One region of the Silvimonas sp. JCM 19000 genome, then DNA from elsewhere that is predicted to be linked to it. Evidence: predicted binding sites of a transcription regulator. Region 1 holds the regulator's gene; the other holds the start of a gene.

Region 1 (5,891 bases):
GGCCAAGGCTGACCGCGAAGAAAAAATCCACATCCAGGCGGATCAGGGCAATTTCGACCAGAAAACCAATACCGGCGTTTACATCGGCAATGTGATCGTGACGCAAGGCAGTATGGTGCTGCGTTCGGACAAGCTGACCATCCGCCAGGACGCCGACGGCAATCAGTTTTCGCAAGGCCAGGGCAATCCGGTCAAGTTCCGCGAGCGCGGCGATGATGGCACCTGGATTACCGCTGAAGCACTGCGTTATGACTACAACGGCCAGACCGGCCTGCTGACGCTGATCGACAAAGCCAATGTGCACAAGGATCAGGATGAAGTGATCGGCGACATCATCACTTACAACCTCAACACCGATCAGTACGAAGCCAAAACCACAGGCAAGAGCGGCGGTCGCGTCAACATCACGATCACGCCCAAGAAAAAAGCCAGCGCGCCCGCTGCGGCAGCACGCCCGGCCGCCACCAGCGCCAGTGAGGCCCAATGACCACCGCAATCCAGGCTGATAACGCGCCGCTTTCGCTCAGTGCCAAGGGCCTGATGAAACGGTATCGCAAACGCACCGTGGTACGCGATGTAACCATCGAAGTCGCCGCGGGCGAAGTGGTTGGCTTGCTTGGCCCGAACGGGGCGGGCAAGACCACCAGCTTTTATATGATCGTGGGCATGGTCGCCATGGACGGCGGCGAGATACGCCTGAACGGCCAGGACATCGGCCATATGGCGATGCACGAACGCGCCCAACTGGGCCTGGGCTATCTGCCGCAAGAGGCATCGATTTTCCGCAAGATGACGGTGGCGCAGAACGTGCTGTCGGTGCTGGAACTGCATATCAAGGACAGCACAGAACGCAATGCCAGGCTGGATGAATTGTTGCAGGAACTGCACATCAGCCACCTGCGCGACAACCCGGCCATGAGCCTGTCCGGGGGCGAGCGCCGTCGCGCCGAAATTGCCCGCGCATTGGCCGCTAACCCGCGGTTTATCTTGCTGGACGAGCCGTTTGCCGGGGTCGACCCGATTGCCGTGATGGACATCCAGCGCATCATTGCCTACCTGCGGGACAGGGGTATTGGTGTATTGATCACCGATCACAACGTGCGTGAGACTCTTGGCATCTGCGATCGCGCCTATATCATTTCCGAAGGCGCGGTGATGGCCTCGGGCCACCCCGCAGAAATCGTCACCAACGAACAAGTGCGCAAGGTTTATCTGGGCGAACACTTCCGCATGTAATTGCCAGACTCGACATCATGCAGCGCGATCTTCTACTCATTACTGCTTATCACAAGGTCGCATGAAGCAATCCTTGCAACTGCGGCTGTCGCAGCAGCTCAATCTGACGCCCCAACTGCAGCAATCGATCAAATTGCTGCAGCTTTCCACGCTCGATTTCCAGCAGGAAATCGACCGCTATCTGCTGGAAAACCCGCTGTTGGAGCACGACAACGGCAGCAGCGGCGACGCCCCGGCCGAGGGCAATACTGAATCCAGCAACGACGATCAACGCGATTACAACGACGACCACGGCGACGGCGAAAACTGGGGCTCTGGCAGCGGCACGCGCGGCAACGGCGACGATGACGACGACTTTGATCCCACCACGCAAGTGGCGCGCGAAATCACGCTGCGCGAGCATTTGCTGGAACAAGCAGGCGTGCTGCACCTGCCGCCGCGAGACCACGCTGCGCTGGCCTTCCTGATCGATGCACTCGATGACGAAGGCCTGCTGCCGATCGACCTCGAAGAATTGCTGGAACAAATTCCAGCCGAGATCGTCACTCAGTTAGAGCTTGAAGTGGATGACCTGGCGGTAGCGCTGGCGCGGCTCAAGCAAATGGAACCGGTCGGCGTGGGCGCGCGTGGTACGGCCGAGGCGCTGCTGATGCAACTGCGCTTGTTGCCCGACAGTGCGGCCAGACAACTGGCGCAAGTGATCGTGGCGCAGCATCTCGATTTACTCGCGGCCCGCGACTACACTAAGTTAAAACGATTACTGAAATGTGACGACGCGGCGCTTAAAGCCGCACAAGGCGTCATTACCTCGCTCAATCCCCGGCCCGCCGCACAGTGGGCTGCCTTGACGCCGCGGTATGTGGTGCCTGATGTCCTGGTACAGAAATACAAAGGTCAGTGGACGGTCCGGCTTAATCCGTCAGCCATGCCCCGGCTGCGATTGAACCAGGTTTATGCAGATATCCTGCAGCGCAGTGAAGGCGGTGTCCTGGCTCGGGAACTGCAAGAAGCCAAATGGCTCGTAAAGAGTGTGCAGCAGCGGTTTGAAACCATTTTGCGCGTGGCACAGGCCATCGTAGAACGCCAACGCGCTTTTTTTGAACACGGTGAAGTGGCCATGCGGCCACTGGTATTGCGCGATATCGCCGAAGTGCTTGATCTGCACGAATCGACGGTGTCTCGGGTAACGACGCAGAAGTACATGATGACCCCACGCGGGTTGCTGGAATTCAAGTATTTCTTTGGTAGTCATGTGGAAACGGAGGCGGGCGGCGAGTGCTCCGCGACAGCCATCAAAGCGCTGATCCGCCAGATGATCAACAACGAGGACAAGACCAGGCCGTTATCAGACAGCGCCATTGCGGAGGCGCTGTCAGGGCAAGGGATCGTGGTTGCGCGACGAACCGTTGCCAAGTACCGGGAGGGGATGAACGTACCCCCTGTCAATCTGCGCAAAAACCTGTAGCTGCGCCTGTCTCTGGGCGGGCTACGGACCAGTGGCTTAACCAGAAGGAGATCGCCATGAACCTCAACATTAGCGGACATCACCTCGAAGTGACCCCCGCCATCCGGGACTACATCACCAGCAAGCTTGACCGGGTAACGCGGCATTTCGACCAGGTGGTAGACGTGAGCGCGATTCTCTCTGTAGAAAAACTACAGCAGAAGGCCGACGTGACCGTTCACGTACGCGGAAAAGATATTCATGTTGAGGCAGTCGACAAAGACATGTACGCCGCCATTGATTTGCTGGTCGACAAACTCGACCGCCAGATCGTCAAGCACAAGGAGTGTCTGATGGACCATCGCGGTGACAGCATCAAACGGCAGCAGACGGCTGAAGAACCGGATGAAGTGTGATTCAGTAAGCCACTAAGCGCGGCGTGCGCTTGACGCAACGGACGGGAACCATTATCTATGGTTCCCGTTTTTCATTATTAAACACCGCTGTACAATTGCCGACGTGGCGCTCTGGCCCTGCTTTTGTACACGCTGTTTTCTGATGCAGCACCCACCCTGATTTGCTGCAGCGCATAAATAAATGCTGCGCTAAAATCGGGACGAAACTTTCGCGCGGCGGACCGGCTAATCCGATTCCCCGCAATTTGCCGCACCAGGCCGGTCATCCACCGGCGCCGCGGCACGACGAATCGGCAAAATCCTATGAGCCTGATTTCCAGAATTCTGCCTGCCAGCAATCTGTTTTTAGACATGGATGTCGGCAGCAAGAAACGCGTTTTTGAACAGGTGGGTATCCTGTTTGAAAACAGCCATGCCATTGCACGCAGTGTCGTGTTCGATAGCCTGTTTGCGCGTGAGAAACTTGGTTCAACCGGGCTGGGCCAGGCCGTCGCTATTCCACACGGCCGGATCAAAGGCCTCAAAGAAGCCAGCGGCGCGTTTATCCGGCTTAAATCGCCGATTCCATTCGATGCGCCCGACGGCAAACCGGTGAGCCTGATTTTTGTATTGCTGGTGCCAGCCAATGCAACCGATCTGCATTTGCAGATTTTGTCTGAGCTGGCGCAATTGTTCTCTGATAAAACCGTGCGCGAACAACTGGCAGAAGTCACCGACGTACAGGCCGCGTGGAAATTGATTACGACGTGGGAGCCGTATGCCGCAGATTACCGTTAGACAACTGTTCATCGATAACGCGGAAAAACTCCGGCTGACCTGGGTTGCGGGTCAATCCGGTGCCAATAATCTGTTAACCAACGATGCCGCCGAGCAAAAGCCGCGGCTGGCTCTGGTGGGGCATTTGAACTTCATCCACCCCAATCGGGTGCAGGTGCTGGGCATTGCCGAAGTGAATTACTTTCAGGGCCTGAGCCCTGATGCGCAAAAAGAATCGGTACAACGTCTGTTTGCCAATGAAATGGCGCTGATGGTGGTGGCCAATAGCCAACCCGTACCCGAGGCATTAAAAGAAGGCGCCGAGCGCCATCATGTGCCCTTGCTGACGTCCAGCGAGCAATCGCCGTATTTGATGGATGTGTTGCGCTATTACTTATCCAAGGCGCTGGCGGTCTCAACCCATTTGCACGGCGTATTTCTGGACGTGCTTGAAGTGGGCGTATTACTCACCGGTGAATCATCGATGGGTAAAAGCGAATTGGCGCTGGAATTGATTTCGCGTGGCCACGGCCTGGTGGCCGATGATGTGGTCGAGGTTTATCGCACCAACCCCGAAATGCTCGAAGGCCGCTGTCCGCCCATGCTGCGCGATTTTCTGGAAGTGCGCGGGATTGGCGTGCTGAATATCCGCACTATTTTTGGCGAAACCGCAGTCCGCCCCAAAAAGACCCTCAAATTGATCGTGCATCTGGCTAAAGCCGGAGGCGAAACGCTGGCGCCGATTGATCGCTTGCAAATGCAGGCCGCCACGCAAGAAATCCTTGGCGTGCAAGTGCGCAAACTGGTGATCCCCGTGGCGGCCGGGCGTAACCTGGCCGTATTGGTTGAAGCGGCCGTGCGCAATTACATCCTGCAATTGCGCGGTATCGATTCCACGCGTGAATTCATTGAACGGCATCAGCGCTTTATGGAATTGGGCGAATGAGCGTTCAACACGTCCTGTTGCTTTCCGGCTTGTCCGGCGCGGGCAAAAGCGTCGCGCTACGGGCGCTGGAAGATCTGGGCTATTTCTGCGTAGACAACCTGCCCTCGCCGCTGCTGCCGCAAACCGTGGCCTTGCTGGATGAGGACGGCTACCCCAAAGTCGCCATCGCGATTGATGTGCGTAGCGCGCATAACTTTTCGGCTTTCCCCGAACATCTGCAAGCGCTGCAGGCGGTACGCAAAGACGTACGCTTGTTGTTTCTGGAGTCGAGCACCGAAACATTGGTCAAACGCTTCTCCGAAACCCGCCGCAGCCATCCGTTGGCGTCCGGCCATTTGACGGTGAGCGAGGCCATCATGCTCGAGCGCGAAATGCTCGAGTACTTTGCCAACGCGGCGCATCGCGTTGATACCACCGGCTTGTCGGCCAACCAATTGCGCGCCTGGGTGCGCGATTTTGTCGGGCTGGATCGCTCGCGCTTGACCATTATTTTTGAGTCGTTCGGCTTCAAGCATGGTTTGCCGCTGGATGCCGACTTTGTGTTTGATGTGCGCTGTTTGCCCAACCCGCATTACGACCCGGTACTGCGGCCGCTAACCGGCAAAGACCGCCTGGTCATCGATTTTTTGCAGCGCCAGGAATCCGTCGGCAAATACCTGACCCATATCATCGGTTTTCTCGAACGCTGGATTCCCGAATTTGATCGCGACCAGCGCAGTTACGTTACCGTCGCCATCGGTTGTACCGGCGGCCAGCATCGCTCGGTCTATCTGACCGAACAACTCGGTCGCCACTTTGCGCCTAACCGTCAGGTTCTGGTGCGGCATCGAGAACAGTATGCGGGGCTTTAACCGCCAATTGCTGCGGCCTGGCGACTGGTTGATCACGGCTTTGGCGGCCAGCGCCGTCGTTGTGCTGGCCACGCTGGCCTGGCGCAGCGATGGCGCTACGCATGTACGCATCTATCAAGCCGGCAAGTTGTTTGCCGAACTCGATCTTGCCGCGCAGCGTACGCTGGCGGTGCCCGGCCCGCTCGGCCTGACCACTGTCGAAGTGGCCCAAGGCCGCGCCCGCATCGCCGCCGACCCCAGCC
Region 2 (5,891 bases), on a different contig from region 1:
GCCGGTCAATTTGGTTTTGTCGGTGACCGTGCCGGACAACAACGCGGTGCCGGTGTTATCAGCCGCGCCGTAGAAGGTCACGGTATTGGCCGCGCCCTTCCCCACCGTAGCGGTAATGGGCGAAGAAGCCGCCACTTCGGTCGGATCAGAAATCGCCACCGACATCCCCTGGATCACACTGCTAACCGGCTGGATCTCAAAACTGTCGCCTGCATTCATGGCGCCCGACTTGATCTGGACTGCAATCCCGTCCGCCCCCACCGCGCCAGCCGCCACTTGCGCCGGGGTAAACACGGTCTGGGTGTTGTCGCTCAGTCGCGTCATCACATATTGGGTGCCGTCATAAGAGAACTTGTAGTTGCTGGCGGTCAGCTTGGTGGTGTCGCTGATATAACCGGTCAAAGCGGCATTGCCGGTGTTACCGGTATTGCTGAACACATTGCCCAGAGACGGCGGGAAAGACGCGGTGGCGCTGGTACCGGTCGCCGTCGCGTCGGTGCCGGTGATCTGCGCCGTGACGCCCAGTGCGGTGAAGCCGGAGGTCAGCTGTGCCGCGGTAATCGACGCGGTCTGGCCGTCGGTGGCGCGGGTTAGCGTGTAGTTGCCGCTGGTGGCGTTGTAGCTGAGCGAGAAATCCGATTGCGGGATGGCATTGTCCGGGGCGGTCAGGGTCACTTTCTGGCCGTTCAAAGACATATCGACATTATCCGCGCGCGGATAATCAAACAGGTTCTGACCCTGATCGCCGTTCAGATCAATCCCGGCGCGGTGTTGCGCGTTAAAGGTTTGTGCCAGCCCGAGCGCGGTCAGGTTCAGCGTGTTTTGCGCCAGCGACAGCGAGTCATTGCGGTAGGTCAGCAAACCCTGTAGCGAGCCGCCAGTAATTTGCGAATCGGGCAAATACACCGTCACATTGTTTTGCTGATAGGCAATCTGCGTTTTGGTCGGATCATCCCGCGACGGCACGGCCGCCAGGTTAAACGAATTACCGCCCACCACCACGTTCTGGCCGCTGCCGATAAACACGTTCATGCTGCCGTCGCTTTGCGTCAGCGTGGTGGCTTTAACGTATTTGTTCAGGTCCAGCACCAGTTGATCGCGTTGGTCGAGCAAATCGTTGGGCGGCTGGCCTGAAGCCGATTGCGTGGCGATCTGGCCATTCAGCGTGGCGATCTGGGTGGTGATCGAGTTGATGCTGTCGACGGTGGTGCTGATTTCGCCATTCAGCGTTTGCGCGTTTTCGTTCAGCTGGTCGTTGAAGGACTGAAAGCGTGACACCAGGGTGCCCGCGCTGGTCAGCATGGCGGTGCGCGACGGCGTATCAGCCGGCGAGGTCGCCACATTCTGTACCGACGAAAAAAAGTCCTGCATGGCCGGCGAAATACCCGCAGTCGGATCCGCCACGATATTGTCGATATCGTTCAGATGGGTCAGATAGGTATTCAGAAAGCTGTCTTGTGTCTGCGCCGTTTGCTGTTGCTTGGTCAGAAACTGATCGTAGGCGCGCTGGATGGTATCCACTTTAACGCCCATGCCCACAAAGCCGCTGCCCGTCAGTTGCGGGTATGGCGCGCTTTGCTTGATGGCCTGACGTGAATAGCCCGGCGTCGCTTCGTTGGCGATGTTATGGCCTGTGGTGGTCAAACCCAGGTTGGCGGCGTTCAGTGCCGAAACACCAATGCTGAATACACTCATTCTGTTGCTCCGTTACGGCCCACCCGGTGGTTCTGGGCAGGCGCGGTCATTCCTTTGTATCGGCGTAAAGCGCCAGGACTTGAAGCCCGGCGGCGCCGCTCATCCATTGCGACGCCTTAAGCGGCTTCGTCCTGCAAGTGTTTCTGTACCCGCTGCGCCACCAGCGCCAGCTTGCTGGCATAGGTGGGATCCGTGGCGTAACCACCGGCCTGCAAGGCCTGGCCGTAGCTACGCGCGTTATCGCCTGCGCCGACCGCATCGCCGAAGCGTTTTTTGATCAAGCTGGCGTAATCGGCAAAAGCATCTGTATAAGAATCGTAGGCCCGGAAGGTATCGACTTTCTTTTGCGCCACACCGTTTACATATTCGGTGGTGGTGACGGTGGCGGTTTTGCCTTGCCAGTCTTTGCCCGCCTTGATGCCAAACAGGTTGTGCGTGTCCTTGCCGCTGGCATCGGTCAGCGGCTTGCGGCCCCAACCGGTTTCGAGCGCGGCTTGCGCCATCAAGACATGCGGTGCCACGCCCAGGGTGGCGCTGGCGCTTTGCGCGGCACCGGCAATGCGCGCCACAAAAGATCCGCTTTTGCCGCCCGTAGCGGCATCTTTTGCCGCCTTGCCCGAGGTACTTGCCGCATCCGGATCGGTGCTCTGGTTAGCTGGCGTCAGCGCATTGGGCGGGGTATGCCAGGCCTGCTGCAATAGCGACGGGTCTTGCTGAATCTGGATCTGACGCACGATGGCATCAGCCAGGCCAAGGCCGCCGTGCTTGCTGAGCGAGCTCGACATCTGCTGGTCAAACATGCCCTGAAACATCTTCACATTCGAGGTATTCAGCGTGTCGTACTGCGGTGTGGCGTCACGCATGGACTTGAGCATCTGCTGCATCAGCAAGGCTTCAAACTGTTGCGCCACGGCTTTCACGCCCTGCTCCGGCGATTTGGCCGCAAGCGTACGCAACTGCCCCACGTTGTTGGGGTCGATCACGAAATCCTGACCGGTACTGCGGGCGGCGGAGGGGCTGAGCATGATGGGCATCGAACACGGTAGATACCCCTATCAAGCAAACACCGTGCCAGCCAGACAGCACCCCGGGCATAGGGTGGGTCCAGACCCACCTCTCAAAGCCATTTGCCACGTGCGGTGAGCGTGGCCCGCCACTTTGGTTGGTGGGTCCAAGCCCACCCTATGCGGCGGTGACCAGGCCGATCGATTCGTCCCAGATGACAAACCCGTTCTTGCCGCGGTGTTTGGCTTCGTACATCGCGGCGTCGGCGCGGCGGGTGGCCAGGTCAAGGCTGAGGTGGGCGTCAAAGATGGCGATGCCAAGGCTGCCGCTGATGCCGTAGCCGATTTCGCCAACGCGTTGCACGATGCGGCGGGCGATCGCATCAACCTGCGTTCTGGCGTAATGCGGGGCGACGTTAACCGCCACCACAAATTCATCGCCGCCCCAGCGCCCGGCCAGATCATCCGGCCGCAGGCAAGCGCGCAAGGCGGCGGCGGTGGCGATCAAGACCTGATCACCCGTGTCGTGGCCAAACTGGTCATTAACGGCCTTGAAGCCGTCCAGATCCAGCAACATAAACACCATGCAATCACCCGCCTGTAGCGACTGCTGCCGTTTACGCTCGGCCAGTTCCATCATTAATTTGCGGCCGTACAAGCCGGTGAGCGCATCGAGCTGCGCGGTTTCCAGTTCATCAATGATGCGGACCTGGTTGAGCGCGGCTTCCCGCAACAGCCGTTGCGCCTGGCTTTCACGCACGGTGGCACGAAACCCCCACAGCACGGCCGCCACCAGCACCGCCAGCGTAATGGCCGCCTCGATGGCCGTGGTGGCGGTGCGGATACGCCACGGCCGCAGCGCCAGATCGTGCGACAGTGCGGCGTAGCCGATCACGCCAAATTCCGGCACGCGTTGCCAGGCGGCAATGCGTTGCACGTGGTCCAGCGGCGACGGCATATCGTAGATGCCGTTGCCGGCATCGCGATCACGATACAAGGCTTCGTCTTTGACCGACCGCCCCAGCACGGCGTCCAGATCGGGGGTGCGTGCCACGATGCGACCGTCTTCGCTATAGATGCCAAAGATAAAGCGCGCATCAAATGACATCAGCGCATAAAAATCATTGAGGTTATCGATACGCAAGGCGACCAGCGCCACACCTTCGACATGGCCATCGCGCGCAAAAATCGGCCGGGATACGCCGTATACCAACTTGTTCGAGACGCGGGAGCGAAATGCCGTCGAAACATAAAACCGCTGCCCGGCCAGCGCGGCCTTGAAGAAATCACGGTCGGCCGAATTGACATTGGTGGGCGCCGGATAGGCCGATGATTCCAGCACCGGCTTGCCGCTGCGATCAAAAATCCACACCCCCTGGCAATCGCTCACGTTGTAGGCATAGCTTTTAAGTCGCCACCAGAAATCGAGCGAATTGATCTGCGCAATCCCCCCCGCGGCCGATACCATGCCCAGCGTCTGTTGCAGCGCGTTGTCGGCCTCTTGCAGCGTGTTGCGCGCATGCGCCGCCGCCACCCGCGACAAAGAGCCGACGATGGCGCGCTGCTGGCGCATGGTTTCTTCGTAATCACGATAAACCGAATGCGCCGCGCTGCCTCCCAGCACCACGCACAGCATGCCGATGACCGCCAGCTGTGGGTTTTTCTGGACAGTGCGCCGCAGACGGATCAGCCCGACGCGCCAGGAGACAGGAATACGCATGGCTTATTTGATCAGCGCGCGCGCGTGATGTTGGAGATGGTCATCGATCAGGCTGGCAATAAAGTAATAGCTGTGATCATAGCCAGCATGGCGCCGCAGCGTGAGCGGGTAGCCGGCGCTGCGGGCGCTGTTTTCCAGCGTCTCTGGTTGTAGTTCGCGCGCCAGAAACTCATCGGCTTCGCCCTGATCGATCAGCGTCGGCACCGCTTGCCGTGCCTGGGCCAATAACAGGCTGGCATCCCATTCGCGCCAGTCTTCCGGCTGGTCACCCAGATAAGCGCGAAACGCCTTCTGCCCCCACGGCGTGGCAGATGGATGACTGATCGGGGCAAATGCCGAGATCGATTGATAGCGCCCCGGATTGCGCAGTGCCAGCACCAGGGCGCCGTGGCCGCCCATGGAATGCCCGGCGATGCCCCGTTGCGGTAGCACCGGCAATTCGGCTTCGATCAGCGCGGGCAACTCGTGCACCACGTAATCATGCATGCGGTAATGCGCGGCCCACGGTGCTTGCGTGGCGTTCAGATAAAACCCCGCGCCCTGGCCCAGATCGTAGGCCGGGTCGTTGGGCACGTGTTCGCCACGCGGGCTGGTGTCGGGGCACACAATCGCCAGCCCCAGTTGCGCCGCCATCCGCTGCGCGCCGGCTTTCTGGATAAAGTTTTCTTCAGTACACGTCAGGCCAGACAGCCAGTACAGCACCGGCACCTTGTGATGCGCAGTGGCTTGCGGCGGCAGATACACCGCAAATTTCATGTCGCAGGCCAGCACGTCAGAGTGATGGGCAAAACGATGCTGCCATCCTCCTGCAGCACGGTTGGCGGAGAGCGGCGTCAACAATTCGGGCATGGCTTTCTCGGTTTACAGGTCGTAATGGATCACGCTACGGATGCTCTTGCCTTCATGCATCAGATCAAAGGCCTTGTTGATGTCCTGCAGGCCCATGGTGTGCGTAATAAAGGTGTCGAGCTCAAATTCGCCCTGCATATAACGATCGACGTACCCCGGCAATTCGCTGCGGCCACGGACGCCGCCAAAGGCGCTGCCCTTCCACACCCGGCCGGTCACCAGCTGGAACGGGCGCGTGCTGATTTCTTCGCCCGCCCCGGCCACGCCGATAATGATCGATTCGCCCCAGCCCTTGTGGCAGCACTCCAGCGCCGAACGCATCACCTTGGTATTGCCGATGCATTCAAACGAATAATCCACGCCACCATCGGTCAATTCGACAATCACTTCCTGAATAGGCTTGTCGTAATCGGCCGGATTAATACATTCGGTGGCGCCCAGTTGTCTGGCGATTTCAAATTTGGACGGATTGATGTCCACGCCGATGATGCGCTCAGCACCCGCCATCACCGCACCGATAATGGCCGACAGGCCGATACCGCCCAGACCAAAGATGGCCACGGTACTGCCGGGCGTGACCTTGGCGGTATTCATGACTGCGCCCATGCCGGTGGTGACGCCAC

Evidence for each region. The regulator sigma-54, encoded in region 1, starts transcription at its own class of promoters, with help from an activator protein. The targets are predictions, from matches to a motif close to CTGGCACGCTTCATGCTT.
Region 2: a site for sigma-54 is predicted at 2,753-2,770, ahead of flgJ (flagellar assembly peptidoglycan hydrolase FlgJ). Genes of this name have one in related genera too.

The regions. Positions count from the first base shown of each region.
Region 1 is NZ_BAAIHC010000006.1:187,500-193,390, forward strand. Features, by position in the region: gene lptA (lipopolysaccharide transport periplasmic protein LptA) at 1-487, shown strand, start outside; gene lptB (LPS export ABC transporter ATP-binding protein) at 484-1,236, shown strand; gene ACYQ1A_RS08145 (RNA polymerase factor sigma-54) at 1,298-2,701, shown strand; gene hpf (ribosome hibernation-promoting factor, HPF/YfiA family) at 2,758-3,096, shown strand; gene ptsN (PTS IIA-like nitrogen regulatory protein PtsN) at 3,400-3,873, shown strand; gene hprK (HPr(Ser) kinase/phosphatase) at 3,854-4,798, shown strand; gene rapZ (RNase adapter RapZ) at 4,795-5,649, shown strand; gene ACYQ1A_RS08170 (NusG domain II-containing protein) at 5,636-5,891, shown strand, end outside.
Region 2 is NZ_BAAIHC010000004.1:125,013-130,903, reverse strand. Features, by position in the region: gene flgK (flagellar hook-associated protein FlgK) at 1-1,695, opposite strand, end outside; gene flgJ (flagellar assembly peptidoglycan hydrolase FlgJ) at 1,812-2,720, opposite strand; gene ACYQ1A_RS05655 (diguanylate cyclase domain-containing protein) at 2,878-4,419, opposite strand; gene fghA (S-formylglutathione hydrolase) at 4,423-5,268, opposite strand; gene ACYQ1A_RS05645 (S-(hydroxymethyl)glutathione dehydrogenase/class III alcohol dehydrogenase) at 5,281-5,891, opposite strand, start outside.